4 regions of the Bacillus sp. C-3-6 genome follow, and region 1 is predicted to be linked to each of the others. Evidence: predicted binding sites of a transcription regulator. Region 1 holds the regulator's gene; each other region holds the start of a gene.
The links. Region 1 encodes LexA, which represses DNA repair genes until DNA is damaged. Its sites were predicted from a motif close to CGAACATATGTTCG; they were not measured.
Positions count from the first base shown of each region.

Region 2: a site for LexA is predicted at 5,922-5,935, ahead of recN (DNA repair protein RecN). Genes of this name have one in related genera too.
Region 3: a site for LexA is predicted at 6,397-6,410, ahead of ACW0JX_RS15200 (Y-family DNA polymerase). Genes of this name have one in related genera too.
Region 4: a site for LexA is predicted at 5,944-5,957, ahead of ACW0JX_RS11055 (YolD-like family protein). Genes of this name have one in related genera too.

Region 1 covers NZ_CM137247.1:3,499,966-3,507,897, reverse strand. The annotation lists gene ACW0JX_RS17925 (methionine gamma-lyase family protein) at 1-973, shown strand, start outside; gene glnR (transcriptional repressor GlnR) at 1,148-1,537, shown strand; gene glnA (type I glutamate--ammonia ligase) at 1,586-2,920, shown strand; gene ACW0JX_RS17910 (PadR family transcriptional regulator) at 3,538-3,861, shown strand; gene ACW0JX_RS17905 (DUF1700 domain-containing protein) at 3,854-4,396, shown strand; gene ACW0JX_RS17900 (DUF4097 family beta strand repeat-containing protein) at 4,397-5,200, shown strand; gene lexA (transcriptional repressor LexA) at 5,294-5,914, opposite strand; gene ACW0JX_RS17890 (YneB family resolvase-like protein) at 6,056-6,712, shown strand; gene ACW0JX_RS17885 (DUF896 domain-containing protein) at 6,758-6,997, shown strand; gene ACW0JX_RS17880 (bifunctional metallophosphatase/5'-nucleotidase) at 7,039-7,932, opposite strand, start outside.
Region 2 covers NZ_CM137247.1:3,971,872-3,979,803, forward strand. The annotation lists gene ACW0JX_RS20285 (glycerophosphodiester phosphodiesterase) at 1-313, opposite strand, end outside; gene ACW0JX_RS20290 (YycC family protein) at 364-510, shown strand; gene ACW0JX_RS20295 (PRK06770 family protein) at 750-1,313, opposite strand; gene spo0A (sporulation transcription factor Spo0A) at 1,566-2,360, opposite strand; gene spoIVB (SpoIVB peptidase) at 2,648-3,946, opposite strand; gene recN (DNA repair protein RecN) at 4,065-5,804, opposite strand; gene argR (arginine repressor ArgR) at 6,069-6,518, opposite strand; gene ACW0JX_RS20320 (TlyA family RNA methyltransferase) at 6,661-7,500, opposite strand; gene dxs (1-deoxy-D-xylulose-5-phosphate synthase) at 7,504-7,932, opposite strand, start outside.
Region 3 covers NZ_CM137247.1:2,943,543-2,951,474, forward strand. The annotation lists gene ppsA (phosphoenolpyruvate synthase) at 1-2,050, opposite strand, end outside; partial or broken gene ACW0JX_RS15180 (MBL fold metallo-hydrolase) at 2,403-2,708, shown strand; gene sasP (small acid-soluble spore protein, SasP family) at 3,061-3,273, opposite strand; gene ACW0JX_RS15190 (zinc-dependent alcohol dehydrogenase) at 3,539-4,672, shown strand; gene ACW0JX_RS15195 (YolD-like family protein) at 4,751-5,092, opposite strand; gene ACW0JX_RS15200 (Y-family DNA polymerase) at 5,089-6,354, opposite strand; gene ACW0JX_RS15205 (serine hydrolase domain-containing protein) at 7,111-7,932, opposite strand, start outside.
Region 4 covers NZ_CM137247.1:2,129,184-2,137,115, forward strand. The annotation lists gene ACW0JX_RS11020 (complement C1q domain-containing protein) at 1-184, shown strand, start outside; gene ACW0JX_RS11025 (hypothetical protein) at 877-1,071, opposite strand; gene ACW0JX_RS11030 (hypothetical protein) at 1,337-1,927, shown strand; gene ACW0JX_RS11035 (glycoside hydrolase family 25 protein) at 2,428-3,426, shown strand; gene ACW0JX_RS11040 (peptidylprolyl isomerase PrsA) at 3,629-4,480, shown strand; gene ACW0JX_RS11045 (hypothetical protein) at 4,898-5,116, shown strand; gene ACW0JX_RS11050 (hypothetical protein) at 5,365-5,772, shown strand; gene ACW0JX_RS11055 (YolD-like family protein) at 6,094-6,429, shown strand; gene gerPF (spore germination protein GerPF) at 6,638-6,853, opposite strand; gene ACW0JX_RS11065 (hypothetical protein) at 7,061-7,396, shown strand; gene ACW0JX_RS11070 (hypothetical protein) at 7,441-7,641, shown strand; gene ACW0JX_RS11075 (SDR family oxidoreductase) at 7,783-7,932, shown strand, end outside.

The DNA of each region.
Region 1 (7,932 bases):
ATTCGGTATTTTACGTCCAGGAGATGAGTTATTGTACATTACTGGGAAACCGTATGATACGTTAGAGGAAATCGTTGGTGTGCGTGGGAAAGGTGTAGGTTCATTTAAAGAATATAATATTGGTTACAATGCAGTTCCGCTAACTGAAGGTGGGCTTGTTGATTTTGAAGCTGTTGCAGCAGCGATTCATAGTAATACGAAAATGATCGGTATTCAGCGCTCGAAAGGTTATGCTACTCGTCCATCGTTTACTATTTCTCAAATTAAAGAGATGATCGCGTTTGTTAAAGAAATTAAACCTGATGTTGTTGTGTTTGTAGATAATTGTTATGGGGAGTTTATTGAAGAGCAAGAGCCGTGTCATGTTGGTGCAGATTTAATGGCGGGTTCGCTTATTAAAAACCCAGGCGGGGGAATTGTAAAAACTGGTGGTTACATTGTCGGTAAAGAACAGTATGTTGAAGCGTGTGCATATCGTTTAACATCTCCGGGAATTGGTGCGGAAGCTGGAGCGTCTTTATACAGTCTGCAAGAAATGTATCAAGGGTTCTTCTTAGCGCCACATGTTGCAGGACAAGCGCTGAAAGGTGCAATTTTTACAGCTGCGTTTTTAGAAAAGTTAGGAATGAACACGTCACCAGCGTGGAATGCACCAAGAACAGACTTAATTCAATCTGTTCAATTTGATGATAAAGACCGTATGGTTGCCTTCTGTCAAGCGATTCAATATGCATCTCCAATTAATTCGCATTTTACTCCGTATGCAAACTATATGCCAGGTTATGAAGATGATGTAATTATGGCGGCGGGAACATTTATTCAAGGTGCAAGTATTGAATTGTCTGCTGATGGTCCGATTAGACCACCGTATGTTGCATATGTGCAAGGTGGATTAACGTATTCGCATGTTAAAATTGCGATTTGTTCTGCGATTGATGAATTGATTGAAAAGAATTTATTAACAATTTCTTAAAGGGGAGCTGTCGATATCGGCAGCTTTTTTCGTATAAAAGTAACGATTTATGCGATTAGAAAAAAGAATGAAAAAATTTATAAAAAAATCATGTAAGAAAAGCTAACATCTATTGACACTAAACATAACATGTTATAAAATGAGAAGCAGTTAAGGCGAAGGAGGAACTGAAAAATGAAAGAAGATAGACGTTCTGCCCCGCTGTTTCCAATTGGTATTGTTATGGATTTAACACAATTGTCTGCACGTCAAATTCGCTACTATGAAGAGCATAATCTTGTTTCTCCAACCCGTACAAAGGGGAATCGTAGATTATTTTCATTTAACGATGTAGATAAGTTGTTAGAGATTAAAGATTTGTTAGATCAAGGCTTGAATATGGCTGGTATTAAGCAAGTGTTACTAATGAAAGAAAATCAAACAGAAGCAGTGAAAGTAAAAGAAGAAACGAAAGAAATTTCAAAAACTGAGCTTCGCAAAATACTTCGAGATGAACTACAACATACAGGTAGATTCAATCGAACTTCATTGCGACAAGGTGACATTTCAAGATTTTTTCACTAAAGATAACTGATTCTGAAGGCGATTAGAGGGACTAAGGAGGAATTTATAATGTCTAGATACACAAAAGAAGATATTTTCCGTTTGGCGAAAGAAGAGAATGTAAAGTATATCCGTTTACAATTTACGGACCTTTTAGGGGTAATTAAAAACGTAGAGATTCCAGTGAGACAATTAACGAAAGCTCTTGATAACAAAATGATGTTTGATGGATCTTCGATTGAAGGTTTCGTACGTATTGAAGAATCTGATATGTATTTATATCCTGATTTAGACACTTGGGTAATTTTCCCTTGGACAGCTGAAAAAGGTAAAGTAGCTCGACTAATCTGTGATATTTACAATGCAGATGGCACTCCATTTGATGGAGACCCACGTAACAACTTAAAACGTGTGTTAAAAGAAATGGAAGCTTTAGGATTTTCAGACTTCAATCTTGGACCAGAGCCAGAATTCTTCCTATTTAAGGTTGATGAAAAAGGAAATCCAACATTAGAATTAAACGATAACGGTGGATACTTCGACCTTGCGCCGATGGATCTAGGGGAAAACTGTCGTCGTGATATCGTTCTTGAACTTGAAGAAATGGGATTTGAAATTGAAGCATCTCACCATGAGGTTGCTCCAGGGCAGCATGAAATTGACTTTAAATATGCAAATGCAATTCGCTCATGTGATGACATTCAAACATTCAAACTTGTTGTAAAAACAATTGCTCGTAAACATGGTTTACACGCAACATTTATGCCGAAACCACTATACGGTGTGAACGGTTCAGGTATGCACTGTAACTTATCATTATTTAAAAATGGTGAGAACGTATTCTTTGATGCAAACGGTGACTTACAACTAAGTGATGATGCTCGTCACTTCATCGCAGGTATTTTAAAACATGCACCAGCATTTACAGCGATAGCAAATCCAACTGTAAACTCATATAAACGTCTAGTACCTGGATATGAAGCGCCTTGTTACGTAGCATGGTCTGCACAAAACCGTAGCCCGTTAGTACGTATCCCTGCATCTCGTGGTATTAGTACACGCGTAGAAGTACGTAGTGTTGACCCAGCTGCAAACCCATATTTAGTAATGGCTACATTATTAGCTGCAGGTCTTGATGGAATTAAAAACAAATTAACTCCACCAGCTGCAGTAGACCGTAACATCTATGTAATGACAAAAGAAGAGCGCGAAGAAGCAGGTATCGTTGACTTACCAGCAACATTAGCGCAAGCGTTAGTTACATTACAATCTAATGAAGTAGTATGCGGTGCACTAGGAGAACACTTACTTGAGCACTTCATCGAAGCGAAAGAGATTGAGTGGGATATCTTTAGAACACAAGTTCACCAATGGGAACGCGATCAATATATGTCTCTATACTAAGAGGCTTGAACCCTTGATACAACTCGTATCAAGGGTTTTTTAATTCCCTATTATTACAATTTTATATGGTTGCAAAATGAAAAACAGCCACATAAAAGCCAATAATTAATAACAAGTAGTGATATCATAGAAAAATATTATCAGATAAATGTAAGTTTTATATAATTTGTGAAATGAAAAAGCCTTGATACTACGGTATCAGGGCTTTTTTAGTGAAGTTATTGGATATGTTAACTACTAGATAATGGATTGTTTTTGGTTATTTTGAATCATGTTACTAAGAAAATCTTTTCAAAAGAATTGATCTTATCTTTTTTAATCACTTGTGCTATAACTTAATAATTCTTTACTGCCTTGTACAACGCGAGCGATGATTTTTATGTCCTCATCTGCAAGGCTATAAGTTTGTGGCTTGTGAATCAGATTATTACTCAATGATATTAACGTAATGATCTCAGTTATAACACAGTCTTATTCAGAATTTCGTTAGTTCATTTTCTAAATTTAGGGAATAAATATAGTTTAGTACCTTGCAATAAATAATACTAAGTGGTATATTATGGATAAAACAGGTACCGTGTATTGAACAGTACTAAGATAGGAAAGGAGGATAACACTTGAACGTTCAGTTTAAAAAAGGTGTGCTTGAACTTTGTGTATTAGCACTTGTAAAACGTAAAGATAGTTACGGTTATGAACTTGTTCAGCAAATTTCTAATAAATTTTTAATATCGGAAGGGTCAGTATATCCTTTGTTACGTCGTTTGACGAAAGAAGGGTATTTTCAAACGTATTTAAAGGAATCTACGGAAGGGCCACCTCGTAAATATTATCAATTAACAGAGCAAGGGGAGACGCAATTTCATTTGTTAGTAACAGAATGGCGTGATTTTGCGAAAGGGGTACAAGAAATTATTGAAGGGGTGGAATGGGATGAGTAAAGAAGGGTTTCTTAAAGAATTATCAAGTTATCTTAGAAAGTTACCAGAGGAAGAGAGGCAAGATATTTTATTGGATTATGAAGAGCACTTTCAGTTTGGACTAGAAGAGGGGAAAACTGAATCAGAAATAATTCAGGGCCTTGGTTCTCCGAAAGTAATCGCAAAAGAGTTACTTGCGATGTATCGCTTCGATGAAATGAAAAAAAATCCATCGACTTCAAATGTGACAAGAGCTGTTATGGCAGCGATTGGACTTAGTTTGTTTAATTTTATTATTGTGTTAGGCCCGTTAGTCGCAATTATTGCTTTTATATTTTCTTTTTGGATTGGTGGTATTGCTAGTGTAGTAACACCATTTTTCGTGATTGGAAAAGTATTTATGGGTACTTTTATATGGTTGGATCTTTTCGTTAGTATAACGTTTGTTGGAGTAGGTTTATTGTTATGTATTATCGCTTTTTATAGTACAAAGTGGTTTAAGAGATTGTGTGTACGATATGTAATATGGAACTTCAAAATGATAAAAGGAGAGTAAATGATGAAAAAACTATTTTTAATCGCTATCGCTTGTATCATTATTGGAGTAATAGGAATTTCCCAAACATATGAAAAAGCAGTACAAACTGCTGAAAAAGGCGATAAAGAAGATGTAATTAAAAACGAAACATTAAAAAATATAGAAGTTAAGTTAGATGCCGGAGATATTGTTATCCAAAAATCTCCTGATTCTTCTTTTTATGTAAAGCAATCAGGAGATGTACGTAAACAAGAGATTCGTATTGCAGAAGATGGTGACACATTAAAAATTATTGGGGAAAGAGAAAAAGGTGCTTCATTTGATTTTTCTTTTTATGATTTTAGGTTTCAAACGTCTAAATTGACTCTCCTTGTGCCCGAACGCTCTTATCAAGATGTAAAAGTAAATTCATCTGCTGGACAAATCGAAATGAGTGATGTGAAAAGTGATAGCGTAAGTGTTAGAACACTTGCTGGAGAAGTAGAGTTGAAACAAGTAACGGCTAAGAATGTGGAGGGATCGACAAAAGCTGGTGAGGTGAACTTTAAGAAGGTATTAGGGAAAGTGACCGCAAAAACAACAAGTGGGGAAATAAATATTCAAGATCATGATTCCAAGTATAATCTAGAAGCAAGTTCAACTGCGGGAGATATAGATATTACTTTATCGGAAAAACCACAAGATGCGGTAATTACTGGGCAAAGTGCTGCCGGAGATGTAACAATTTTTAATGAAGAAAATAATAACGTAACAATTGGAAATGGTAGTAAAAAGATTAGCGGTAAAACGGCTGCGGGAGATGTGACGATTGAAACTCGTTAATAAGAAATAGAATGTATGGAAATCTATCAAAATACAAAAAAAAGAAGATAATTACCGTATATTAATAAGGTAATTATCTTCTTTTTATTACTTTTAATGTAAATCACGATATACGCCAATTACTTTCCCGATAACTGACACTTGTTTTAAAATGATAGGTTCTAATGAAGAGTTTTCTGGTTGTAGACGGAAATGGTCTTTTTCTTTATAGAAACGTTTAACAGTTGCTTCGTTATCTTCTGTTAAAGCGACTACAATTTCACCATTATATGCAGACTGTTGTTGGCGAACAACAACTAAATCTCCATCGAAAATACCAGCTTCAATCATACTATCTCCAGAAATACGTAACATGAACACTTGGTCTGCTCCAGCAACAATACTAGCTGGAAGTGGGAAATGTTCCTCTACGCTTTCAACCGCTGTAATTGGTAAACCGGCAGTAACTTTTCCGACAATTGGAACTTGAATAACAGATTGTGTTTCCGTATCCATTCGGTCTTCACCTAAAATTTCAATGGCACGTGGTTTTGTTGGATCGCGTCGAATGTATCCTTTTTCTTCTAATCGTGATAAATGTCCGTGCACTGTAGAACTAGAAGCGAGGCCGACTGCTTGACCAATTTCACGTACGGAAGGTGGATATCCTTTTTCTTGTACTTTTAGCTTAATAAAGTCGAGAATGTCTTGCTGGCGTTTCGTTAACTTTTCCATGTTTTCTAACACCTCGTTTTCTTTCATTTTTCTTATTAATAAGTATAACATGTGAAAAAACATTCTACAAACATAAGTTCGAACAAATGGCGGATTTATGTTACACTATAGGGAAATAATAGTGAGAAAGAGGGGTTCAAAATGAATGCAATTATTTATGCACGTGTGAGTACAACGAAAGAAGCGCAAGAAACATCATTATTACGTCAAAAAGATGAATTATTGCATTTAGCTGAGCGCTATCAAATGAATGTTACTAAGGTGATTGAAGAGCAGGCTAGTGGATATACAATTGAACGTGACGGTATATTAGAGGTGTTGGATACAATTCGAGACGAACAAATTGATGTGTTACTTATACAAGATGAAACGCGCCTTGGTAGAGGAAATGCGAAGATCGCATTAATGCATTGTTTACATAAAGAAGGTATAAAAGTATATACGCATACACATAATGGTAAATTACAATTGTCGGATTCTGATTCGATGGTATTAGATATTATTGGTATTGTTGAAGAATATCAAAGAAAGATTCATAATTTGAAAATTAAACGAGGTATGCAACGTGCAGTAGAAAAAGGTTATCGTCCAGAAAATAATTTGAAAAATCGTCATTTAAGTGTAGGAAGAGAGAAAAAAGAAGTGCCAATTGAGGAAATTGTACGTTTGCGAAAAAGTGAACTCACGTTTGAAGAAATTGCAGCAACATTACGTGGATTTGGTCATAATGTTTCAAAGGCGACTGTACATCGTAGATATGTAGAGTATACGAAGCAATTGCTTGATAAAGAAGAGTAACTATTGTATGATAATAATCAGTTTTGATTAGAAGGGGGATTCGAGATGATTAATCACGAACTCGTTGAACGCATTAACTTCTTAGCGAAAAAAGCAAAAGCTGAAGGTTTAACTGAAGAAGAGCAACGTGAGCGTCAATCGCTACGTGAACAATATTTAAAAGGATTTCGTCAAAATATGTTAAACGAACTTAAAGGAATTAAAGTTGTTAACGAAGAAGGTACAGATGTTACACCGACGAAATTAAAAGCTTTAAAAAAGCAAGATAATGCAAAATTAAATTAAAAGATGGGCGAAGCCCATCTTTTTTTATTTGTAAAAAATCGTTATTTAATAACTTTCCAGTTGTTATTAACTGTTGCTTCTATCGTTTTATGTTCCAATATATAATTAGCGATAAGTTCAGACATATCTGTGGGTATATCTTTTACTACCGGTTTGTTTTGAAACATAAAGAAATTTCCCCCGCCACTTGCACGATAATTATTCATTACAACTTCATATTCTTCATTCATATTAAGAGGAGCACTGTTATGCTGTAAAGATTCTACTCTTTCACCAATTGGTTTTGAAATGTTTAATACATATGAAATCCCTTCCCACATATCATAATTATAATGTTGTGGTTTTGGTTCTATGTAGGTAGGACTTACGATGATGGATCCATCTGTTTTTAATGTGAAATAAGAAGCAGAGAGTTCAAGAGCGGCTTTTATATCAGCTCCAGTTATTCTAATTACTTTTAATGTGTTTGGATAAATATAATTAGAAACGATGTCACGCATTGTTACATGTTCCGGGAAACCTGGAGATGTATTATGGAACAAACTTGTACAAGAAATTGATACCTTAGCTATATCCATCTGTATTTTATTTATGAATTCGATAAAAGGATGATCGTGCAAACGAGTTTGCATAGCATCTGAAATTTGCATGTCCCCCTGAATGATTCCAATAGGTTGATCAAGCCACTTTTGTGTTTTCTCTTCGTAATCGGCTACCAATGAAAGTACATCTTGGTCCGCTTCAATTCCTTGTACAGATAATAATTCAGAAGAGCTCTCTTTTTTCACCCATTTATGTTTCGTTTTTTCGAATGTTACTTTTACTTTTCCGACTGAGTGTCCATTGCATCCGGGCTGTAAAATTGTTACACCGTTAGCTATTGTGTGAGAAATTTCTCTGTGTTGATGACCTGTTAGTAAAAGATCTATGCCTTC
Region 2 (7,932 bases), 470 kb from region 1:
GCAAACTCGTTCGTTCAAGCCATTCTAATACCTCTTCTAAAAGTGGTATTTTACAAAACCCTACTTTATCACCAAATTTATAACTTGCATCTAACATGCATAAATCCTCATATACATAATTCCGAACCGCACCTTTTCCATTTGTTGTCCGGTCCACCGTTTCATCATGGATGACGACAACTTTTCCATCTTTCGTTAATTGAACATCAAGTTCAATTCCATCCGCTCTAAAAGACTCAGCCGCTTCAAATGAAATCATTGTATTTTCTGGGTACGTTCCAGCCGCACCACGATGCGCAAATATAAGAGTCATCCTCACTCCCCCAATCTTATGCTATACTATACGAAAAAGGAGGTACTTCTATGAGACCATTACAAATTTCTCCAGATACTGCAGTCCGCTTATCAAAAGCACTAGGTGTTCCACTTGAACAACTCATGCATATGCCACAGCACATTTTAATTCAAAAGCTAGTTGAATTAGAAAAACAAAATAAAGACGAAGAATAATACAGTCCTGTTTTGCAGGGCTTTTTATTTCCCTCCATTATACCATGGATACTTTCCCTACTAAAATTCTTTAATAGATGTACTTCGGTGCAATTTAGCCGTTCCTTCATCATTTAATAATGAATCATATCTTTTCTTTTTTGTTACAAGTCATAAAGAAAGCAGACTATTTATTTATAAGTCCCCATTGCATCCTTAAAACACGATAATACAAAACTAGAAAGCCTTTATATTATTTTTTATTGAACGTGCGGAGCATCCCCTGATTCGTATAGTTCTTTCGCCTTTTCCTCCCCGAATGTAGTTAAAATATAATGTTGCTCTTCTAACGCATCCATTGCTCTAGTTGCTTTACAAACGCTATCTTCTTGAGCATCCGAGAAATAATTGTGATCTTCTACAATTTTACTAAAATCTTTTTTCACCCATCTATCAGCAATTGCTAATAGCTCATTTTTCTTCGCAAAGCTACTCTTATTTATGATTTCTTTTAACTTTTTAGCATTATTTTGAACCATTGGGATAGAGCCCGATTTTCGTTCTGCCACCACTTTTTGATGAGTCATGTGATGCATCGCTGTAATGACTTCGCTTTCAGTAGAATTTTCAGTAACATACACATCAACAAAGATTCCATCTACCTCTCTACCTACTATCGTTTGGTCTTCTTTTTTGTCTATTTGAGCACTTACCTCTTTATCTGCTGGATTATCGGCAAGTTCTAACATTCCAAATGTAACTGCTACAGCAAGAACTCCCATAGCTGCTACTATTCCTAACCAAGTTAAAATTTTATTTTTCATTCCCCTTCTCCCTATCTATACCTATTTAATTACCTTATAAAAAACTCACTTATATGTAATATTACTAAAAATAGGTTTTATTTTCCATGGTATGAAATAATCTCTTTTTCTCAACAAAATAAAAAGACCAACGAATCATAACATTCATTGGTCTTTCATTAAAAAGTTTATTCGTTTTAAAATTAATATCGAGTATAGCGTTCCAGAATACATCGGTTTTACTAAAACGAAAACCCATTGCTACTTCTACTCTCAGCTAGCTTTATGTTCAAGTCTCAGCTTATCCGCAACCATTGCGATAAACTCAGAGTTCGTAGGTTTTGCTTTTGACATGGATACTGTATAACCGAATAAGGACGAAATAGAATCAATATTCCCACGGCTCCAAGCTACTTCAATCGCGTGACGAATTGCTCGCTCCACACGGCTTGCTGTGGTATTATATTTCTTTGCGATATCTGGATACAATACTTTCGTAATCGATCCTAATAATTCGATATCGTTGTATACCATGGAGATTGCTTCTCGTAAATACATATATCCTTTAATATGAGCGGGTACACCAATTTCATGAATGATACTCGTAATACTCGCATCTAAATTTTTCGGTTTTCCATCTACTGTTGTTGCTGATCGGAATGATGGTAGTGGACGTTTAATCATAGCATTTGCTTTACCACTCACTTGACGAATATGACTCGTTAAATTCTCCATATCAAATGGTTTTAATATGAAATATGAGGCACCTAAGTCAACTGCTTTTTTCGTCACATCTTCTTGCCCGAATGCTGTCAACATAATTACGCTAGGCTGTTTTAACCTTTCAATATGTCGCATTTTTTCCAATACAGCTAAACCATCTAAGTGTGGCATAATAATGTCTAAAACGAGTACATCAGGTTGCTTATCTGTTAATAAGTTTAAACACTCTTGACCATTATAAGCAGTACCGATTACTTCCATATCATCTTGAGCAGCTACATAGCTCTCTAACATTGATACTAGTTCTTTATTATCATCCACAAGACATACTTTAATTTTCTCCACAGCTTTTCCTCCCTTACCGAATCGATTCTCCGACATGTGTATCCTTCTAGGCTACATGAATTGTTCGACAATTGTGTGAAAATTCCCTTTTAAAGTTTCTTACTTTCCGATAAAATCACAAAAAAATATGTTTATCGTTCATTTATTCCCTTTCGCAACACATTCCATCATAGAAATACAACGAAACGTTCAACCCTTTTCTTTTATTTTACAACAAAAAACACCTCTTGCGGAGCTTTTACAAAATTTCAACGAATTTTTCAACAGAAAAAGCGAGCTAATATGTATTAGCTCGCTTTTTTCTCTTGATCATAAATATTAATTCCAGCTTGATGTAACATCCATTCAATATGAACACCATATCCTGATGTTGGATCATTTACAAATACATGTGTAACAGCACCAATTACTTTTCCATTTTGTACAATTGGACTTCCACTCATTCCTTGTACGATACCGCCCGTTTTCGCTAATAGACGTTTATCTGTTACTTTTATTACCATACCCTTTGTAGCTGGGAATTTTTGCTGCACTGTACTAACGACTTCAATATCAAACGCTTCTACTTTATCTTGATCAATAACTGTTAATATTTTTGCCGGTCCTTCTTTTACTTGATGAGATAATGCGATAGGCATTGCTTTATCCATTATACCGTTTTTCATATTCGTATTTAATTTTCCAAAAATACCATATGGACTATTAATTGTAATATTGCCAATCACTTCACGATCTGGTGAAAATCTTGCTAATTTCTCGCCTGGATTCCCATGACTGCCTCTTTCAATTGATGTAACTGTCGAGCGCATAATTTGTCCATCTTCGACTTGAATCGGCTTTTTTGTATCATTATCAGAAATAACATGACCAAGCGCCCCGTATTTCATAGAATCCGGATGAACAAATGTCATCGTTCCAATTCCAGCTGCCGAATCACGGATATACAAGCCAATTCGATAAGACGCTTCACCATTGTCTTTTTGCGGCGTTAGCTTCGTGCGAATATATTTTCCATCTCTTAGCAATACAAGATTAAGCGGTTCACCTGTTTCTCCACTATTATGAATAAACGGTGCTACATCACTCATTCTTTCAATGGTTTTACCATTAATTTCAGTAATCATATCTCCAATTTGTACACCTGCTGTTTCACCAGGAGATATTTTACCTTTTTCAGTTTGAATTAAATGATGGCCTACAACAAGTACACCTTTTGTATTTAATTTCACACCAATTGATTGTCCACCTGGAATCACTTTAAAATCTTTTAACACTTTCACATTTACTTTTTTCACTGGAAAACCCGCAAGCTGAAATACCATATCAGCTTCACCATTTTGATGAGAATTTACCATAAGTCCTTGTTTTTGTTCATTCGAACTCACTGTAAATACATGACGATTTGTGGATGAAGCTTTGAAAACTGGTAATGATGATATTTCTGATTGTTGTCCTTCAAAAACAACAAGTTGTTTCGGTGATGAAATAAACGTTCGAAGCGGTTTAAAACATCCAATAAAAACTAAAGAAACAAGGAGACAAAGACCTATTATTTTTCGAAATTTTTCTAATTTCAACTTGTTCACTCTCCTCGCTCCTACCCCACATTCAGCCTCTTGGCTTCACTTTTTAATCTCTCCTTGCAATGCTTTATTTATAACCGGAAGAATTAAGAAATCGTCATTTGAGAAAAAAAGCTATCCATTACTGGATAGCCTCTGCTGTCTGTTTAAAATGATGCGCTTGCGTAAGTAATTCTTTCGCATGCTCCGTCGTTAAATCTGTGATTTCCACACCAGAAATCATTCGAGCTATTTCTGTTACTTTATCCTCCATAGTTAAAACAGTAACTGATGTAATTGTCCGATCATTCGCTACTTGTTTCCGAATAAATAAATGCGAATCTGCCATTGAAGCTACTTGAGGTAAGTGCGTAATACAAAGTACTTGCGAGTTTACTGATACTCGATAAATTTTTTCAGCAATAGCCTGTGCGACCCGGCCACTTACACCCGTATCCACTTCATCAAAAATAACAGATGCAACCCCTTGATGCTTAGAAAAAATGCTTTTTAAAGCTAAAATGATACGAGATAACTCTCCGCCAGAAGCAACCTTTGAAAGTGGTTTTAGCGGCTCTCCTGGGTTCGTCGAAATATAAAATTCCACATGATCGTAACCATCTGCCGTAAGTCTTACCGGTGCACCTTCCACAAGGGGTTCTTCTGCATTTCCTTCTCTCTTCATAATTCTCACTTCAAATTTCGTTTTTTCCATATATAATTCTTTTAATTCCTGATGAATTGCATTTGTAAGGTGTTCTGCAAGCTCATGACGCATATTACTTAACAACGTTGCTTCTTTCAGAATAACACTTTCTAATTCCTTCAACTGTTTCTTCGTCGTTTCAATATGAACGTCTTTATTTTCAATTGTAAATATTTCTTGTTCAATTTTATCTGCATACGCTAAAATCTCTTCTACAGTATTTCCATATTTTCTCTTTAGCATACGAATTTCATTCAAACGTGTTTCGATTTCATCTAAACGATTTGGATCATATTCCATCATATCGAGCTTTTCTCTCAGTTGATATGCAACCTCTTCTAATAAGTAATAGCTATTTGCAATTGAATCATGATTCTCTTGATACATTTCATCTAAATGTGTAATACTTTCCATTTGTCCCATTGCGCTTCTTACATTATCTAATCCTTGTCCGTCAGCACTCAATGAACGATATGCATCACCTAATGCTTTATAAATCTTTTCAAAATTAGAAATTTGCAATCGTTCCTCAGTTAATTCATTTTCTTCATCCATCTTTAAATCGGCTTTGCGAATTTCTTCATGCTGAAATTGAATTAAATCTAAGCGATGTGCCATCTGTTGTTCATTTTCACTTAACGATTTCAATTGTTTTTTTAATTTTTCATAGTCAGCGTATACGTTTTGATATATGTCTAGTTGTTTAACGATTCGATCCCCATCAAAGTGATCAAGCATAAACAGATGTCGTTCTTCATTCATTAAATCTTGCGTTTCATGCTGTCCATGAATATCAACAAGTGTTTTCCCAATTTCTTTTAATATGCTAAGTGTAACAAGCTTCCCATTTACACGACATACACTCTTCCCGTTCGCAGCAATATCACGCTTTAAAATAATCATGCCATCTTCTATTTCTATATCTAACTCTTCTGCCTTTTCAATACATGGATGCTTATCATCTTCAACATAAAACAGCCCTTCAATCTCAGCCTTTTCTGTTCCATATCGAACAAATTCTGCTGACCCACGGCCACCTACAAGTAAACTAATCGCATCAATAATAATCGATTTTCCGGCCCCTGTTTCACCGCTTAAAACCGTTAAACCTTTTTGAAAAGAAATATTTAATGCTTCAATAATAGCAAAGTTTCTAATCGATAATTCCGATAACAATGCCCCATTCACCTCGTTATAAAATAATCCCTTACTAAAGGATTTTCTCAGTTCTTCATTCAAATAATCATGCTATATATTTGTATGTATATACTCTTCTAACCCGCTTCATTGTACCAAACATTTGTTTTACGGGTCAATCCATCTATTTTCTAACTTTATGCAAACAAAATATTATATTACAATTGAAAAATCATATTTTTGACCAATAAAAATATCTTGTTCACTTCCCACTTTACGATGGAAAGCAAACAAGATTTTTTGTTACAACATATTTAAGAAACGATCAGAGACAACACCTGTATCGTCAGGTGTACGGCAAATAATTAAGCAAGTATCATCACCACAGATGGTTCCGATGATCTCATCCCACTCTAAATGATCAATAAGTGCTCCAAGTGAATGAGCGTTACCAGGCAATGTTTTTAGCACAAGCATATGTCCTGCCGTGTCTAATTTTACAAATGAATCCACTAGATTTCGTTTTAATTTTTGTAACGGGTTAAATCGTTGATCTGCTGGCAAGCTATATTTATAGCGCCCATCATGTAATGGCACCTTCACTAAGTGCAGTTCTTTAATATCGCGCGATACTGTTGCTTGCGTTACATTAAATCCCTCATTACGTAAAATATCAACTAATTCATCTTGTGTTTCAATTTCTTTGTTTGCAATAATTTCCCTGATTTTAATATGGCGCTGACCTTTATTCATACATTTGCACCTCACACTATCTCTTACCATAGTTTAAACATTGGTATACTTCACTTATTTATGTTAACTTATAATTCGTTTCTTGTACACAATTGTTTTTACAATCATTATACAATTACAGCAAAAAGAGGAACAACATATGTTATTCCCCTTTCCCTTTTTGTTTTAGAACGTCATGCGCTTCTGTAACAACTTGCTCTATAGAAATCGGAGAATGATTTTCGCCATTCTCACGTTCACCATGCCATTTCAGATGAATTAAAAATTCAATATTACCATCCCCACCCGTAATTGGTGAGAATGTTAAACCTTCCACATCATAGCCCTCTTTTAAAGCAAAATCGACAATCATTTCTACAACAGCTTCATGTACTTTTCTATCACGAACTATACCTTTTTTCCCAACTTGCTCTCTTCCAGCTTCAAACTGCGGTTTAATTAACGCTGCTACATCTCCGTTAGGCATAAGCATTGTTTTTAAAACTGGCAGTATAAGCTTTAATGATATAAATGAAACATCAATACTTGCAAATTGAGGTAAACCACGTTCTAAGTCTGCTGGTGTCACGTAACGGAAGTTTGTTCGTTCCATTACAACAACACGCTCATCCTGACGTAATTTCCACGCTAGTTGATTGTATCCTACATCTAATGCATAAGATAATTTCGCTCCATTTTGAAGCGCGCAATCTGTAAAGCCACCAGTTGATGAACCAATATCTATCATAACTTTATCTTGTAAATCAAGATGAAATGTCTCTAATGCCTTTTCAAGTTTATAACCACCACGACTTACATACGGCATAACTTGTCCCTTCACCGTAATCTCAGTATCTTGCGAGATTTTCTCTCCTGGCTTATCAAGTCTCATCTCATTTGCATATACGAGTCCGGCCATAATGGCGCGCTTTGCTTTCTCACGCGTTTCTATAAGTCCTCGCTCTACTAATAGTACATCTACTCTTTCTTTTTTTACGCTCATTTGTTACGCCCTTTTTTGTTTTGATGGAATCATTGTATGAATACGGTCTACAACAGCATCTGTCGTTAAACCAATTTCTTCTAATAATTTTGTTACACTTCCGTGCTCTATGAAGCGGTCTGGAATACCCATTCGTTCAACTAATGCACTATGGTAACCATTTTCAGATGCAAATTCAACTACTCCTGTTCCAAAACCACCGATTAAACAAGCTTCTTCAATCGTTAAAATCGGTATATTCTTCCCTAGAAGATCATGTAAATATGCTTCATCCATTGGTTTAATAAAGCGAGCATTCACTACTTTCACTGAAACCCCAGCTTTTTCAAGACGCTCAGCTGCTTCCATTGCCATTGGTATTGTCGTACCAAACGTTAAAATAGCTGCTTGTGTACCCTCTTTTAACGTCTCCCACGTACCGATTGGAATCGC
Region 3 (7,932 bases), 560 kb from region 1:
GCTTATATATGAAATAACGATGAATCATGCCGTATTTCGGATATTCACGATAACCGATGGAATTGCGGAGGTTACAAATCATTCTCTTCGTCTCTTCTACTTTTTGTTCCCCATCCGGCAAGTGCTGCAATCGCTCTAACAGCTCTGCTTCTTTTTTCAAAGCTTCCTGCAGCCCTTCTTCAAACTTCCGTTTACTAGCACCATATTCAAAGTCCCTTATATGATTTAAAATCATCGGTATAATTGTAGCTGGCTGTTCACTCCAGCGAGTTTTCGTAATGTCGATTTCTCCGCTGCATCTCATTCCATATTTATTTAGAAAGGCATCGATTGCATCCCGAACTTTTTTCCCGCCTTTAAACTGAATTAATTCATCTAAAAAGCTGTCATCTTCTACATGCTGTAAATACATAATGACTTCCGGATACGGCCGGATCACATCTGCCACATCCAATAAAGCTAGCCCCATTTCTGACGTAATATTATGTTGTACAGATTGTGAAAGTACATCTGCTGCATTCTTTTCCCCTAGCCATTGTTCCATCTTTTCATTAATCCATGATGAAGCATTCATACCTGCCATAATAATAGCTATACTTTGCGAGTTAAATAATACTTTCTTTAATTGCTGAATGTCTTCTAAAATAAAATCAAGTACATCCACCCCTGATTTCGTTTGCATGTTTCGTTTTAACTCTTCTATTGATGATTGACTATTCTTTATTAAATTCGTAACGATTTCCGGATCATTTTCAGGTTGTTGTTGCGAACTTGCAGGTGGCACATTTTTACTAAGATTCTTTTCTTTTTCATCATCCGATAACAATTTAATAAAATTCTCTCGCTCAATTACAGTCGTTAATGCATCTCGTATGAGCGGATCCGATTTACCTAAAGTGTTTATTAAGTAATCTCTGCTAGCAGGTGAAGCTAGTCTTTGCGTAGCATCAACAAATAGTCTTCCTCCAGCTTTACACATAGGTGCACTAGTCGTTAACAGGAAAAAAGATAAACCTAATGGTTTCATCGCATCCGTCATCATTTGCTGGTGACCAACCGATACATACACGTGATTTTCCCCATCATTTACTTCTGGAATTGGATATAAAGTCGTAATCGGCCTACTTTGGACTATATAAAATGTATCATCAACTAAGCACCATTCAATATCTTGTGGACAACCAAAATAAGCTTCGATTTGTCTTCCGATGCGTGCTAGTTGTAAAATTTGTTGTTCAGTAAGTGTTTGAACTTTTTGCTGATTAGGAGAAATTTTCTTTGTCTCTGTTCCGCCTTCTTTTCGTCCATAGATAGCTAATTTTTTCGTTGCGATGACCTTTTCGACGATTTCGTCTTCTTTTACCTTATAATTATCGGCAGAAACCAATCCAGATACTAGCGCCTCGCCAAGTCCAAAGCTGGCATCGATTGATAACACCTTCCTATTCGAAGTAATCGGATCCGCAGTAAATAAAATCCCTGAAACCTCAGGGAAAACCATTTTTTGAACGACAACACATATAGAAACTTGATTATGATCAAAACCATTTTGCATTCGGTATATAACCGCTCGATCTGTAAATAAAGAAGCCCAGCATTTTTTAATATGCTGCAAAATGTTTTCTTTTCCAATAACATTTAAATACGTATCTTGTTGACCAGCAAACGAGGCATACGGTAAATCTTCAGCAGTAGCACTCGAACGCACTGCATATGCATGTTCATCGCCAAAGTGCGAGAGATAATGAGCTACTGATTCCACTACATCAACTGGAATTTCCACCGCCATAATGACTTCTCTAATCTTCTTACTAATTTCACCAATTTGATCTCGTTCCTCAATTTTTAGCATTGCTAATTGATTCAATAAAGTTTGAAACGCTCCCTTTTTTCCGATGGCCTGTTCATACCCTACCGTTGTAACACAAAATCCTTCTGGCACTTGTATCCCTTGAATATTGGATAACTCCCCTAAATTCAATCCTTTTCCACCAACGAGAAAAAGCTGCATTTTTTCTATTTCCTGAAAATCGAGGACGAAAGAACTCATTTGGCACCTCTCCTTACTATTCATGTGCTCTTGATTGTAACAGTAGTAAATGAGAAGAAACAGTCTATTTCGAACGTAAATTACATGATATAATTAAGTTAGGAAGAGATCATCACTCCTATTTCCCTCTCTAATTCACTTCAATTACATCACCAAACTTAAACATTCTTTGATTATGAAAAGCAATCATTAGACATAATGGATTTCTATCGACCTTTGTTATGTATTTTTTATATAAACCCACATTTTAATATCCTTATATACCTTTTATTAAGCCATAAATTCGCCAAAATGAATTTTCAAGATTAGGGAACTATAATGTCGTATTAAAATATATTAAGGTGGAGAAAAATTGGACAATGAAATGGATTATGGAAATGATTACAAGTTTATTCCAGCAACTTCAATTGAAAGTGGTCACGGCATCGAAGTATTACCAGACTTATTTTGTTACACGATTCAAATCGTCAATATATGCTTTGTTGGAAATCCTGAGACCAATGAATTTGTTTTAGTTGATGCTGGAATACCTAAATGTGCAGCTGAAATTATCTCTATCGCTAAAGATCGATTTGGTACCACTAGTCGCCCAAAAGCAATTATTTTAACTCACGGCCATTTTGATCATGTTGGGGGAATAATTGAACTCATCAAGTATCAAACACTTCTCCGTAATGTAAAGGTTCATTGTGAGGATTTCCACTTAATATACCCATTTTTAAATTCCTACCTTTCGAAAATATCATAATAAATATTGATTTCAATATTGAAATCAAATTTTTAAGTATGCTTTTTCCTGCAAAAGATTTTCTACTATACATGGAAAACACCTTTCCAACACTGCGTGTTTATTGTTTAGGAAAGTAGTTTACAAATAAAAGACTCAAAGATTATGAAAGAAGATTATCAATAATCTTTGAGTGAGGATCTGTTTAATATAAGGGCTTTTATTTTTATGAATACACAAAAGAAATTGATTTACATATTTGCTATATTTTATGCCAATTTACTTAGCGGTTAGCTCTACCACCAAGTTGTTGTTCTGCCATTGCTACTAAACGTTTTGTAATTTCACCACCAACAGATCCGTTTGAACGAGCTGTTGTATCTGCACCAAGTTGTACACCAAACTCTTGTGCAATTTCATATTTCATTTGATCAAGAGCTTGTTCAGCGCCTCGAACTAATAATTCATTACGACTTCCACTATTATTGTTTGCCATATTGTTTCACCTCCGATGTTGTTAATATGCTACAAATTATGAAAAAACAATTATCCTTTTTATGGTAATTGTATTATGGATAAAAATTGATTTTTTTCTTAAAGTAGGGCAAAACATATAAGAAAGAATAACTGATATAACATACTTTCATAACAACACTATGTATACTTTCTAATTCCCTTCAGTAAATAAAAGAAAGATTTCTATTTCACCAAGAGATTAAATAAAATTATGTTTTGAGACATAATTCAAAAGGAGATATGAGATGAAAGCTGTAACCTATCAAGGACCAAACCAAGTACAGGTTAAACAAGTGGATGATGCAAAATTAGAAAAAAAAGATGATATTATTGTAAGAATTACTTCAACCGCTATTTGTGGTTCTGATTTACATTTATATCAAGGCAACATGCCCTTACCTCAAGGATACATTATCGGCCATGAACCAATGGGAATCGTTGAAGAAGTCGGGCCAGATGTCACTAGAGTGAAAAAAGGCGATCGTGTTGTCATCCCCTTCAACGTTTCTTGTGGACATTGTTTCTATTGCCAACATGAAATGGAAAGTCAATGTGATAACTCAAACCCTCATTACGATTCTGGTGGATACTTTGGTTATACAGAGAAATTTGGTAATCATCCAGGAGGACAAGCAGAATATTTAAAAGTTCCATTTGGTAATTTCACTCCATTTGTTATACCGGAATCATGCGAACTTGAAGATGAATCCCTACTATTTTTATCAGATGTTTTACCAACAGCCTATTGGAGTGTAATAAACGCAGGCGTTAAGCCAGGTGATACTGTTATCGTCCTTGGTTGTGGACCTGTTGGATTAATGACACAAAAATTCGCTTGGATGCAAGGTGCTAAACGTGTAATTGCAGTGGATTACTTAGATTATCGGATGAATTATGCAAAAAAGATTAACAATGTTGAGGTATTTGAGTTTACAAAATTCCCCGATATGGGAGAACATTTAAAGGAAATTACACATGGCGGTGCTGATGTAGTTATTGATTGTGTGGGGATGGATGGAAAAAAATCGCCTCTAGAATTTCTGGAACAAAAATTAAAATTACAAGGTGGAACTCTCGGTCCTATTCAAATCGCTACGAAAGCCGTAAGAAAATATGGAACGGTTCAAATGACCGGCGTTTATGGTGGCAATTATAACGCCTTTCCACTCGGGGCATTTTGGGTTAGAAATATTAATCTTAAAATGGGACAAGCACCTGTCATTCATTTTATGCCGGAACTATTTGAAAAAATAACAAATAAAGAATTTGATCCAAAAGAGATTATTACACACAAAATTCCCCTTGAAGAAGCGAGCTATGGTTATCAGATTTTTAATAATCGTGAAGATGATTGTATTAAAGTTATTTTAAAACCTTGAAAATTGTTATGTGACTGAACCTTTTATTTTTCTATGCAGTAGACTGCTAAAAATAAACCTACTGCATAGAAAAGTATTCTAATCAACCTCAATTACATCGCCAAACTTTAACATTCTTTGATTATGAAAAGCATCGGTACAAGTAATCGTCTCCATTAATGGATTAATATCCACTACTGTTATGTAATTTTTATATAAATAACCATCTTTATAATATGTAAGTAAAACCTCTTCCTCACCTAAAAATGAAGTTAATAGCTTATTTTCAATCATTTCTTTTGCATCTTGTGTTACAATTGGACGCGAGGCTTTCGTTTGCTCCTTTATCATTTCTTTAATAACTGCGAACTGCTCCGGCATACTGGCAAACGGCTGCCACTTTACCATACCTCTTCCTTTTGGCATATTAGCATTCTTCACGATTTGTGCCCTCCTAATAATGTGTTTCTATATCTTGCTGTTGCGACGCTTGTGTAAGAAATCCCACGTAAAATACTGTTCTTACCAAATCGTGTTCGAATTTCGTCCATAACTTTCGTTAATCGTATTTCTTTTTCTCTTTGTATAATGTTATCGAAAAGCGAAATTTGCTCTTCCCCTTCATTAATAAGGTTTGTTAATGAAACACTTACTGATCGAATCGGCTCTCCTGTATGGCGCTCATATAAAAAATATGTACAAACATTATAAATATCCATCGTTAAGTTTGTTGCTCTATTTAACGTATGTGCCTTTTTTATTCCCCTACCGTATTCCTTGCTATATCCAACTGAAAAATGAATTGTTTGCGCGCATTTCTTTTCTCGTCTCAATCTATAACAAACTTCTTCTATATGCTCTAATAAAATAACTATGAACTCTTCTACCGAATAATCACGCAATAATATTTGGCTTTTCGCTATAGATGTTGTCGCTGGAACATATTTTTCTGCTATTCTACTAAAATCAATTCCGTTACTATGTAGATGTAATTCTTCTCCTATTACACCGAATGATTGCTTTAAATATTTCAAAGGATACTGAGCTAATTCTCCAATGGTATGTATACCTTTTCGATTCAATTTCATTTCTGTTTTATACGATATACCCCAAAATTTACTGAGCGGTCTAATACTCCATAACTTCTCGGGTATATCGTCATACGTCCACTGCGCTATTCCATCCCTATTCTTTTTCGCTTCCACATCCATCGCTACTTTACTTAATAATAAATTCGGCCCAATACCAATCGTACTTTCAATCCTTGTACGTTCATATATTTCTCGCTTAAACTTTAATGCGAATTCGCGCGGATTACTGGCAAACAAATGAATACTTGCAGTCATATCCATAAAAAATTCATCGATACTATATTGATGAAAATCTTCCGGTGCGACATATTGCAAAGCCAAACCCGTTATGAAAGTTGAACACTTCATATACGTATGCATAATTGGATTCACAATAATAATATCTGGTCGCTTCGGTATTTCGTAAAAACGAGTCATCTTCTTTATTCCTAACGCTTTTAATGGCGGTGTTGCTGCTAATACAATTGATCCGCTCTGATTCACATCCCCTACGACAGCCAATTTTGTATATCTTGGATCAAGTCCTTTTTTAATACATGATACGCTTGCATAAAAGCTACGAAGGTCTACACAAAGAATAATACGATTCGGTAAAAGAGAATAATCATACAAGGTTATCACTCCTAACGGAAGAACGTTTGTTCTTATTATATACGAACTTACGTTCTTTTAAAAGGTATTTCTATGAAAATTTTGGTTAAAATGACCGGGCTTTAAAAATCTAAAAACACTTAAGAGCCCTACAATATTCAAATACTGTTTTCACCATTAGGAGATGACACTGTATTTAGTTCTAAAAAATCTCACTCAATGCATACTACATATAATTAAGAATGATATTTACGCGCTATCAATCACGGTTGGAAAAACTCTGTATACAAAACAGCTAGAATTTCAAGTAACTGATGAACATAAAAAATACTAAAATTCATTTCAGCTTTCATGTCTCTAATTCATATATTCTTCTAAATTTATTTTCAGCAAAATCTCCTATAGCACCTGTGCCAAGATTCATCTGCATAACTAGTTACATTCTCCTTTTTGCTATTATTAATAGCTTAGTAATAAAAGCTGTTAAACAGCAAAGGTGCGAAGTCTTAAATTAGACTTCGCACCTTATACAAATTTATAATCAGTGACGATACAAACACGACTACAATAATATATACATAATAATCACTCATTATATCTGTTACTTCTTTAATCGGCTGGAGAGAATACAATATATAAACCAATCCTTTTACTTAGCCATCTCTCATTATCGGATTGATTGTTTCTAGATACTTAATTCCCTCTATACTAATTTTAATCGGTAATCTATTCCGATTAAAATTACAAATGATAAATGTATCCAGTTTTCCTTTTTGCCTACTTGCTAAATTCAGCAATTAAAACGTTTTTAAAAGACTCTGGATTATTAATCTTAAAACTGTTCGAATTGACGGCCAATGTATGTTTGCCTCCAAGTGTTCCACCAGCAAAAGTGGAAAACCCTAGAACGCCACCTCTGTGTCCCCATACCGAGACACCATTCGGAAGCTTAATTTCAAGGATTCCAAGACCATATCCGGTTCCCTCTCTATTTGTAGGAACTGTAGTAAGCATTTGTTTTAACTGCTGTTCCTTCAGTAATTTACCACCTAGTAAGTAAGAGAAGAATTTGTTTAAATCGTCAGCAGTAGAAATCATATCTCCATCCGAGCTACCTGGGTTAATATAAGTAACGTCTTTTAGCTCACTCGCTCCGTCTAGTTGCAAATAGCCACGGGCATGCTTGGTGCCTGGAATCACACTTGAATTACCAGGTAGAAATGTATTTGACAAATCAAGCGGTTCAATAATTCGGTTTTCAACCTCTTCCGCATAACTGTTGCCAGTTACTTTTTCAATAAGAATCCCCAGTAATACGTAACCTGTGTTTGAATAAGACCAACCCTTTCCTGGTGCAAAATCTGGGGGAAGAGAAATCCCCATTTTGACGAATTCTTCAGCCGTATACGATTTTTTTGTATCCATAATATCGAAGTCTTTTGAATTTATATAATCAGCAATACCACTTGTATGATTCAATATTTGACGGATAGTAATCTGGTTACCATCATATCCGTTTCCTTGAATAACGCCAGGTAACCATTTTTCAATGGAGTCGTCTAGATTCAAACGGTTCTCTCCAGATAATTGAAGTAGAAC
Region 4 (7,932 bases), 1.4 Mb from region 1:
TTTCTTTGGAACAGGAGTATTTTTTAATAATGATGTTTCCGTAACTACTATTCTTCAATTAGAAGCAGGAGATTTAGTTGAAGTTTTTGCAGAAAGTAGTATTGCGGGCGTAATTATACAAAATGTTAATGGTTTAAATACGGTTCACTTTGAAGCAGCAAGATTTCCTTCTCCAATTAAATAAAACAGATCATTAAATATTTTTTAGTAGGTTTAGTTAATCCCCTTACCAAATGGTGGGGGATTATTATTGTTTTTCTAAAATATATAAGTAAATAGGTAAAGTATAGTTTAATTTTTAGAGGCTTCACCCTTCTTCAGGTAATGAACAAAATAATATGTAAATAAGTAACATGCTTCTGAAAACTCATTGTTAGTAAGTTTACTAGTTTTCTTATAGAACAAGAAAGACGGAATACATAAAAAATCGTATCATTACGTTTTTTTACTATATAGAAATTACATATTGAACATAGATTTGTGTAGGCAATGCTAATACACTGAAAAGAATCACATAAAGGCGAGTACACTATATAAAAACAAAATCAATCCTAAGATGAGTAGTATTGGATGCAGCTTGAACATATTTGACCTCCTTGTGTATATAAAGAATTTTAATATATTGTTGGTCAATTTAGAAGGGGGACGGTTACATAAAAAAAGAGCATACATAAAAAGTACGCTCTAAAGAAAGATAGGTTTTATGAGTGGATAATCTCCATACGATAATATATGTTCTTTTAATAAAAACGTGTAAAAAATCAATGAATTATCAATGGAATATCATAAAATGAGTAATTTTAGTTTAGGAATGCAGTTATTTTCTTTCTCAGTTATTTTAGGTAACAAAGTTGTGAAAATCGTACATTATGCGGACTAACAACGGGATAGCGATCGTACTTCAGTTACATATTTCTTAAAGTCTGGATATTGCGTGATAGTTTGACATCTAGGGGTGCATAGTTGATTAATTATAGACACATTTGTAATTACTTCGTTACAAGGACCGAAAAATGTAACTTTTAGCTTTGAATTTGGTGGGATTTTGAACAAGATAGGTTTTTTTTCCATGAAATCAGCTCCTAATATTGAGTATTATAAGTTAAAGGATATAGAGTCGTATTAGTATAATATGAAATTTCAGTGGATTTGCTTATAATAAAGAATTTCATAGTAGTAAAAGTGCTTAAAGATGTAAAGGGGAAATTGAAAATACGAAATAAAATGTTTAATTAATATAATCAATAAATACGCAAATGGTTAATATAACTAATGCATTTTTTAATTTGCTACATATTATGTTAGTAAGAATTGTATAAGGAGGTAGTATAAAATAGTGGAAGAAAATGTACAAGCTCAGCTTTCGCCACCATGGATCACATATTTTAATGAATTAAAAAATTCAATAGGTGCTGATCCAACTGTTACAGTTGGGCCGCTTATTCCTGTTGGTGGTAATTATATTATTTTAGTGCATGCGTTAAGTAATGAAAAAGCGAGAGCATTAGCAACGCTTTTAAAATCTTTTGTACAATTTGGGAATGTAAGTGTGACAGTTATTGTAACGAATAATGAGAATGAAATTGTAAATCCATTTCCTTGTCCACTAGATGCATTTGAAATAGCTCATTTATTTCAAGTAGCACTAGAAAATAATCCTTATTTTGAACAAGTTGTGGTACAGCCTCAGTTCCCTGGCGGACCGAATGTTGTCTTTCCGGTTTTCGCTGCGGAAGTCATTCAGTTTTTCAATGACGATATTTCTAACTTATGTCAAACGTTTACAGGTGTTGCTGCCAATGTATTTCGTGATGTAATGAATGATGAGGTTTGTGGTATCCCAATTCTATTTTCCACAAGTTGTGTTATGAGCAGTGAAAACTCACAATTACAAAATACAGATTTAGCACCAAAGTTGTTTTATTAAACTGTAAAAAGACATTTTCATGAATAGAAAATGTCTTTTTTATGCACCAATAGTGTGCAGATTGGACAATTGTAGGTTAGTAGGAATAATCTTCAATAAATTAAAAAAATTTCTGAATCTCAAATTTCATGGAAAGATAGTAATTTTGACTTAAGAATATATAGAAAATGAGGAATAATTTATATTAGCTGAAAGGGAATTGATATTGGAAGTTTTAATTTAATAATGTAGGGGGATGTTTTCTAATATCCGTAAAAATAATTGATACCTGGATTGATAGGACGAGATTACATAACAAATGAATAGTAGGGTATATTTCAAATATGAGAATGTTTTATATGGTATATATGTTAAAGTTAATAGAAATATTTCTGAAAGAGAATATATTTTTTAAAACAGTAACGATTCTTTTTATTTATATTATAGATAGCTAGTTTTAGAGAGATAAGGCTTACAATAAAACAAGCTATGAATAAGACATTAAAAAGGAGCTGGAATGTATGGGTTATATTGTAGATATTTCAAAATGGAATGGAACTATCAATTGGGATATTGCAGCATCTCAGCTAGATTTAGTGATTGCTAGAGTTCAAGATGGCTCTAATACGGTGGATTTTATGTATCAAAATTATGTTAGTGAAATGAAAAAGTATAGTATCCCATTCGGTAATTATGCTTTTTGCCGTTTTATATCTATTGCTGATGCAAAGAAAGAGGCACAAGATTTTTGGAATCGTGGTGATAAATCAGCTAAGTTTTGGGTGGCGGACGTAGAAGTTCAAACGATGGCAGATATGCAAGGCGGGACACAGGCATTTATTGATGAATTACGCCGTTTAGGTGCGGAAAAAGTAGGATTATATGTAGGGCATCACATGTATTTATCATTTGGAGCACGTAATATTGAAGCTGATTTCGTATGGATCCCTCGTTATGGAGGGAATAAGCCAGCATATCCATGTGATATTTGGCAATATACGGATTCAGGGAATGTTCCTGGGATTGGGAAATGTGATCTGAATCGATTAGTAGGAAATAAGTCACTTTCTTGGTTTATAGATTCGAACAAAGCAAATCAATCTAACATAGTGTATAAACAGCAACCGAATGGCATTGGTATTGCAGTTTCGAAATATCCTGATGGATACGGAATAAATTTATATGAGAACCCCATGAATCCTCAATTTACAGGTGCACTCACTCAGAAAATTCCATATTTAATCTTAACAGGCTATTGGGGAGGCGGTGAGCAAGATATGATTTGTTTAGGGAACGATAAGCAGTGGGCATATTTAAAACATTTTAAGGTGAAATGGTTTTATGCAACTTCGAAATATCCTGTCGGCTACAGAGTAAATTATTATGAAGAGCCTGAATGTATGAATTATAAAGGAAATATAGATGGATCGACATCTTTTCGAGTGTGGGGTAGAGTGGGAAATGCGGTAGATATCGGGCAGAATAGTTGGATACCTGAAGAACATGTAGGTATTAAGTAACTATAGCAGCCGTATTGTTTTTGAGGTGTATGTAAAGAGTCTTCTTACTATACATAATAGTAAGAAGACTCTTTATGTTTAAAAATGGAAATGCATGATACATAGTCAACTCATATGAAATGAATTACATGCAGAAAACACACTGTTTTCACAATGCCTGTGTATAGTTAATTTGCATAATGATAAAAGTGAGGTATTTGAATTGAAAAAGAAAAAAATATTTATTGGAACAATTATTTCATGCGTGATGCTAGCATTAGCTGCATGTGCTTCTTCAGACAACGTAGTAACATCAAAAGTAGGAAATGTTACAGAGAAAGAATTAAGTAAAGAATTAAGACAACAATATGGAGAAAGTACTTTATATCAAATGATGTTAAGTAAGGCATTGTTAGATAAATATAAAGTTTCGGATGAGGAAGCAAAAAAGAAAGTAGAAGAAGCAAAAGATAAAATGGGTGAGAACTTTAAATCAACTTTAGAACAACTTGGATTGAAAAATGAAGATGAATTAAAAGAAAAAATGAAGCCAGAAATTGCATTTGAGAAAGCGATTAAAGCAACAGTCACAGAAAAAGATGTGAAAGATAACTATAAACCAGAAATGAAAGTAAGTCACATTTTAGTGAAAGATGAAAAGACAGCTAAAGAAGTAAAGGAGAAAGTAAATAATGGTGAAGATTTTGCTGCCTTAGCAAAACAGTATTCAGAAGATACTGGTTCAAAGGAACAGGGCGGGGAAATATCTGGTTTTGCTCCTGGACAAACAGTGAAAGAATTTGAGGAAGCTGCGTATAAATTAGATGCAGGCCAAGTAAGTGATCCAGTTAAAACAACTTACGGTTACCATATTATTAAAGTGACGGATAAAAAAGAATTGAAGCCATTTGATGAAGTAAAGGAAAAAATTCGTAAAGATTTAGAACAACAAAGACTACAAGATACGACAGGTAAATGGAAACAACAAGTAGTCAATGATTTATTGAAAGATGCTGATATTAAAGTGAATAATAAAGAATTTAAAGATACATTTAAATTTCTAGAAAAGAAATAATGATTGTAATCATAATTAGAAAAGGGAACTCATATAGAGTTCCCTTTTCTAATTAGTGTGTGAGTTATAAATAGATAGTAAGACAATACAATATTACATTTAAATATTAAGAATTACAATGGGAAATAATGGATTATAATTAAAGGTGCTATAACTATTTCAACGAAAGTGGATATTATACGGTTTTCATTATGCAAGTTTGTTACATATATTTATTCTTTAATAATGGATATCGAACATAATTTAAAAAATAATACATATAATGTTTTTGAATAAATATTTAATATGGATAATTAGTAAAAAGCTGAGCATTCGAATGGAAAGGATGTTCTTTTTGGTGTGAAAATTTTAGGATAAATAATGAATCGTATTAAACGCTTCATTTATCACATCAATAAATTAAGGTGGGGAGAATATATGAAAGTAATCTTTCAAGGAGAGGGCGGCGCGAAAATTTTTGAGTCATATGATGAAAATGTAAGTGATTTATTAGCTATATTAAAAGAAACAAAAGGGATTAAAATCGGAATTGTTGAGTATAAAGTGTTAAAGTACGAACTTAATTATTTTCGTCATCCGAAAAAAGCGGAAACAGAGAGAGAGTTACATATAATAGTACAACCTAAGTATATGTAATGAAATATAATAATAAAAATCACTGATTCAGTTTTGTAAAGTTTCATAGAGTATGTAAGAAAAGAGAGTGTTGTAAATGCTCTCTTTTCTTATGCTTTGTGAGTTCGTTCATCATAGTATATGTGTTCAGTTATAGATGGTTAATAAACGAAAAAATTTAAAACTTTTTTGTTTAGGCAGGGATTTTATATTTGAGTAAATAAATATACTATGAAGTATTTTTTATACGAATATTGGAGGAGTATAAAATGAGTTTAGCAAGTTACATAGGCTGTAATGTAGAAATTCCGTTAACGGAGCCCGATTCTAATGATGTAATTGTTTTTGGATCATGTTTTGCAGATGAAAGTATGCTTGAAATGGTACAAGAGTATCAATTCCAAACAAATTACATATATGAGGTTTCAACTAGTTGGGGAATTGAACTTGTCGAGTGGCAAAACGTAAAGGAAAAAAAAGAAGCGAAAGAAAAACTTTTAACTTTATGCAAGATTATGGAAGGTTATTTGGAAGATGGAGACTATATCGAATTATTCAGTTGTTGGGTTGGTGATGAAGATAAGGAACGAGTAGGGGAATTGAAATTAAAAATAAATCATTTTAATATAGATGAATTATGTATTCCAGAAAGAACATTAGTTAGGATAGAAAAATAAACATTGAAATATTTTTTAAGAAAAGGCGATTTCACTTTGTGTGAAGTCGCCTTTTAGTTGTTATATGCATTTTACATAAGAAATGAGAAGCTTATTTGATAAAGGAAAAAGTATGGAGATAAATAAAATTATGTTTTTTGTTAAAAAATAATAAGTATGGCTCTTCTCAAAAGAACGTAAGTTCGTGTATAATAAGAACGAATGTTCTTTTGAGAGCTAACCTAATTATAGTTTAGAAGTAAATCCGAGTTTAGTGCGTATTAAAAATAACTAAGGGATAGTATGGCTAAATAAATGTATAAATGATCAAGGAGATAAAAAATGAACGATGTAAAGATACAAAAAGAAGAAAGAGAGTGGGTTCCGTTTACAGTAATATCCGAACAACTTTTAAATATGAGAAAGATTATTGGAGAGAAATTAAAAGTACAAAAACCGCTTTTAACAAACGAAGCAAAAGAGAGAATTTCTGATAAATTATTAACGTCATTACTGTCTGAGAAAGAAATATTGGTAACATATTTTGAAGATGGTTACATACTAACAAGCTACATGACTGTTGTACATATCAATCCGGTAAAACAAATTGTAATTTGTACAGACGCCTTTTATAAAACTTACGTATTTAACGCTATGGATATTATTGAAATAACGTAAAAGAAGCTGAATATTAAATGGCAGCTTCTTTTATTTCTGATTTATGAGACAAATAATACAAGAAAAAGCAGCTAGCTTCGTGCTAGCTGCTGAGCCCCAGGGAAAGGGAGAAAAAGATAGGGTACTCCAAAATCAACAAGAGCTGTCAAACAGCCTGATTATAGTATAGACAAATTAAAATTTTCTATACAAAAAGTTGAACATAAGATTAGGCTGTACCCACTTGGTTTTGATCTGCAAGATCAGAATCAAATGTATTGGTCGCGCTAACACCGCTAAAAGTATTAACAACAAAACCAACGTTTGATGCGCCAGAACCATTATAAGCTTTCGTATTTTCTTTTGGAGAAACGTTGTAGAAATCACCTAAGTTAAATGAACCATTACTATTTTGTACAACTAAATTCCCTACAACTGATGGCATAATTTTCACCTGCTTTATAATAAGTTGTTAACATTACTATATGGAGTTATAGTCCAGATGGTTCATATAATAAAAATTGTGGAATAGTAAAACGTTTGGAGCATGGATTTCAATAAAAGTGTGTTAAAATTAATATAATAAAGTTGAGTAATTTTTTAAAAAAATTTGTATAATTGATATATACGAAAATAAAGGAGGCAAAATGTAATGAAAGATATTATGAAAAAAGTTGATTTAACAGATGCCAAATCAAGTAATCTTGTTGCACTAATTTATAGTAATGAAGTTATATTAGTTGAAGACGCATTTTGTCCAAATGAAATAAAATTAAAGTTTAATGAAATTGCAATTTTATCTGCAATTAAAACAGCTCATATTGCGAAAGTGTCTATTAGGAAAGAACTTGAAGCGCTTTTTCATGATACGGGTGTTATATTAGTGAAACAAAATGTTGATTATGGTAGTAGCCAATCTATTACCATGCATTTTGAGCAATTTAAAAAATTGCAATATGAGATTGAATATTTAAATAAAAGTATGTAATAAGGCAGCTAAATAAAGGTTCTATCATAAAGGTGGAATGTGTTGTGTTGAAAAAGTGGTTTGAAAATTATTTGGGTGAATTGCATTGTAAACATAAATATATTTTTATTAAGATGCAGGATAATGAGGATTTAAAAAAAGGTACATTATGTGTAGTTTATATTTACCAGTGTGAGAAATGTGGAAAAGAGAAGTTGAAATGTAAAAACGATAATGAAATAAACAATGAATTTTTAGATATATAGCAAAAAGTAACCATGATGGTTACTTTTTTATTTATGTATGCAATATCAAAACCATTACTAAAGTATGAGTTGAGTTGATACTATAGTAAATGGCTGAATAAAAATGAAGAGAGTAAAATATAGGGAAGGAGGATGAGAGAAATGCAGAGAAAAGAAATTGGTAAATCTGTAATTATTACAGGTGTGACACAAGGGTTAGGACGTGCGATGGTTGATCGATTTCATGAATTAGGGTGGAACATATATGGTTGTGGACGTTCAAAAGATAAAATTGAGGAACTAAAAAAACAG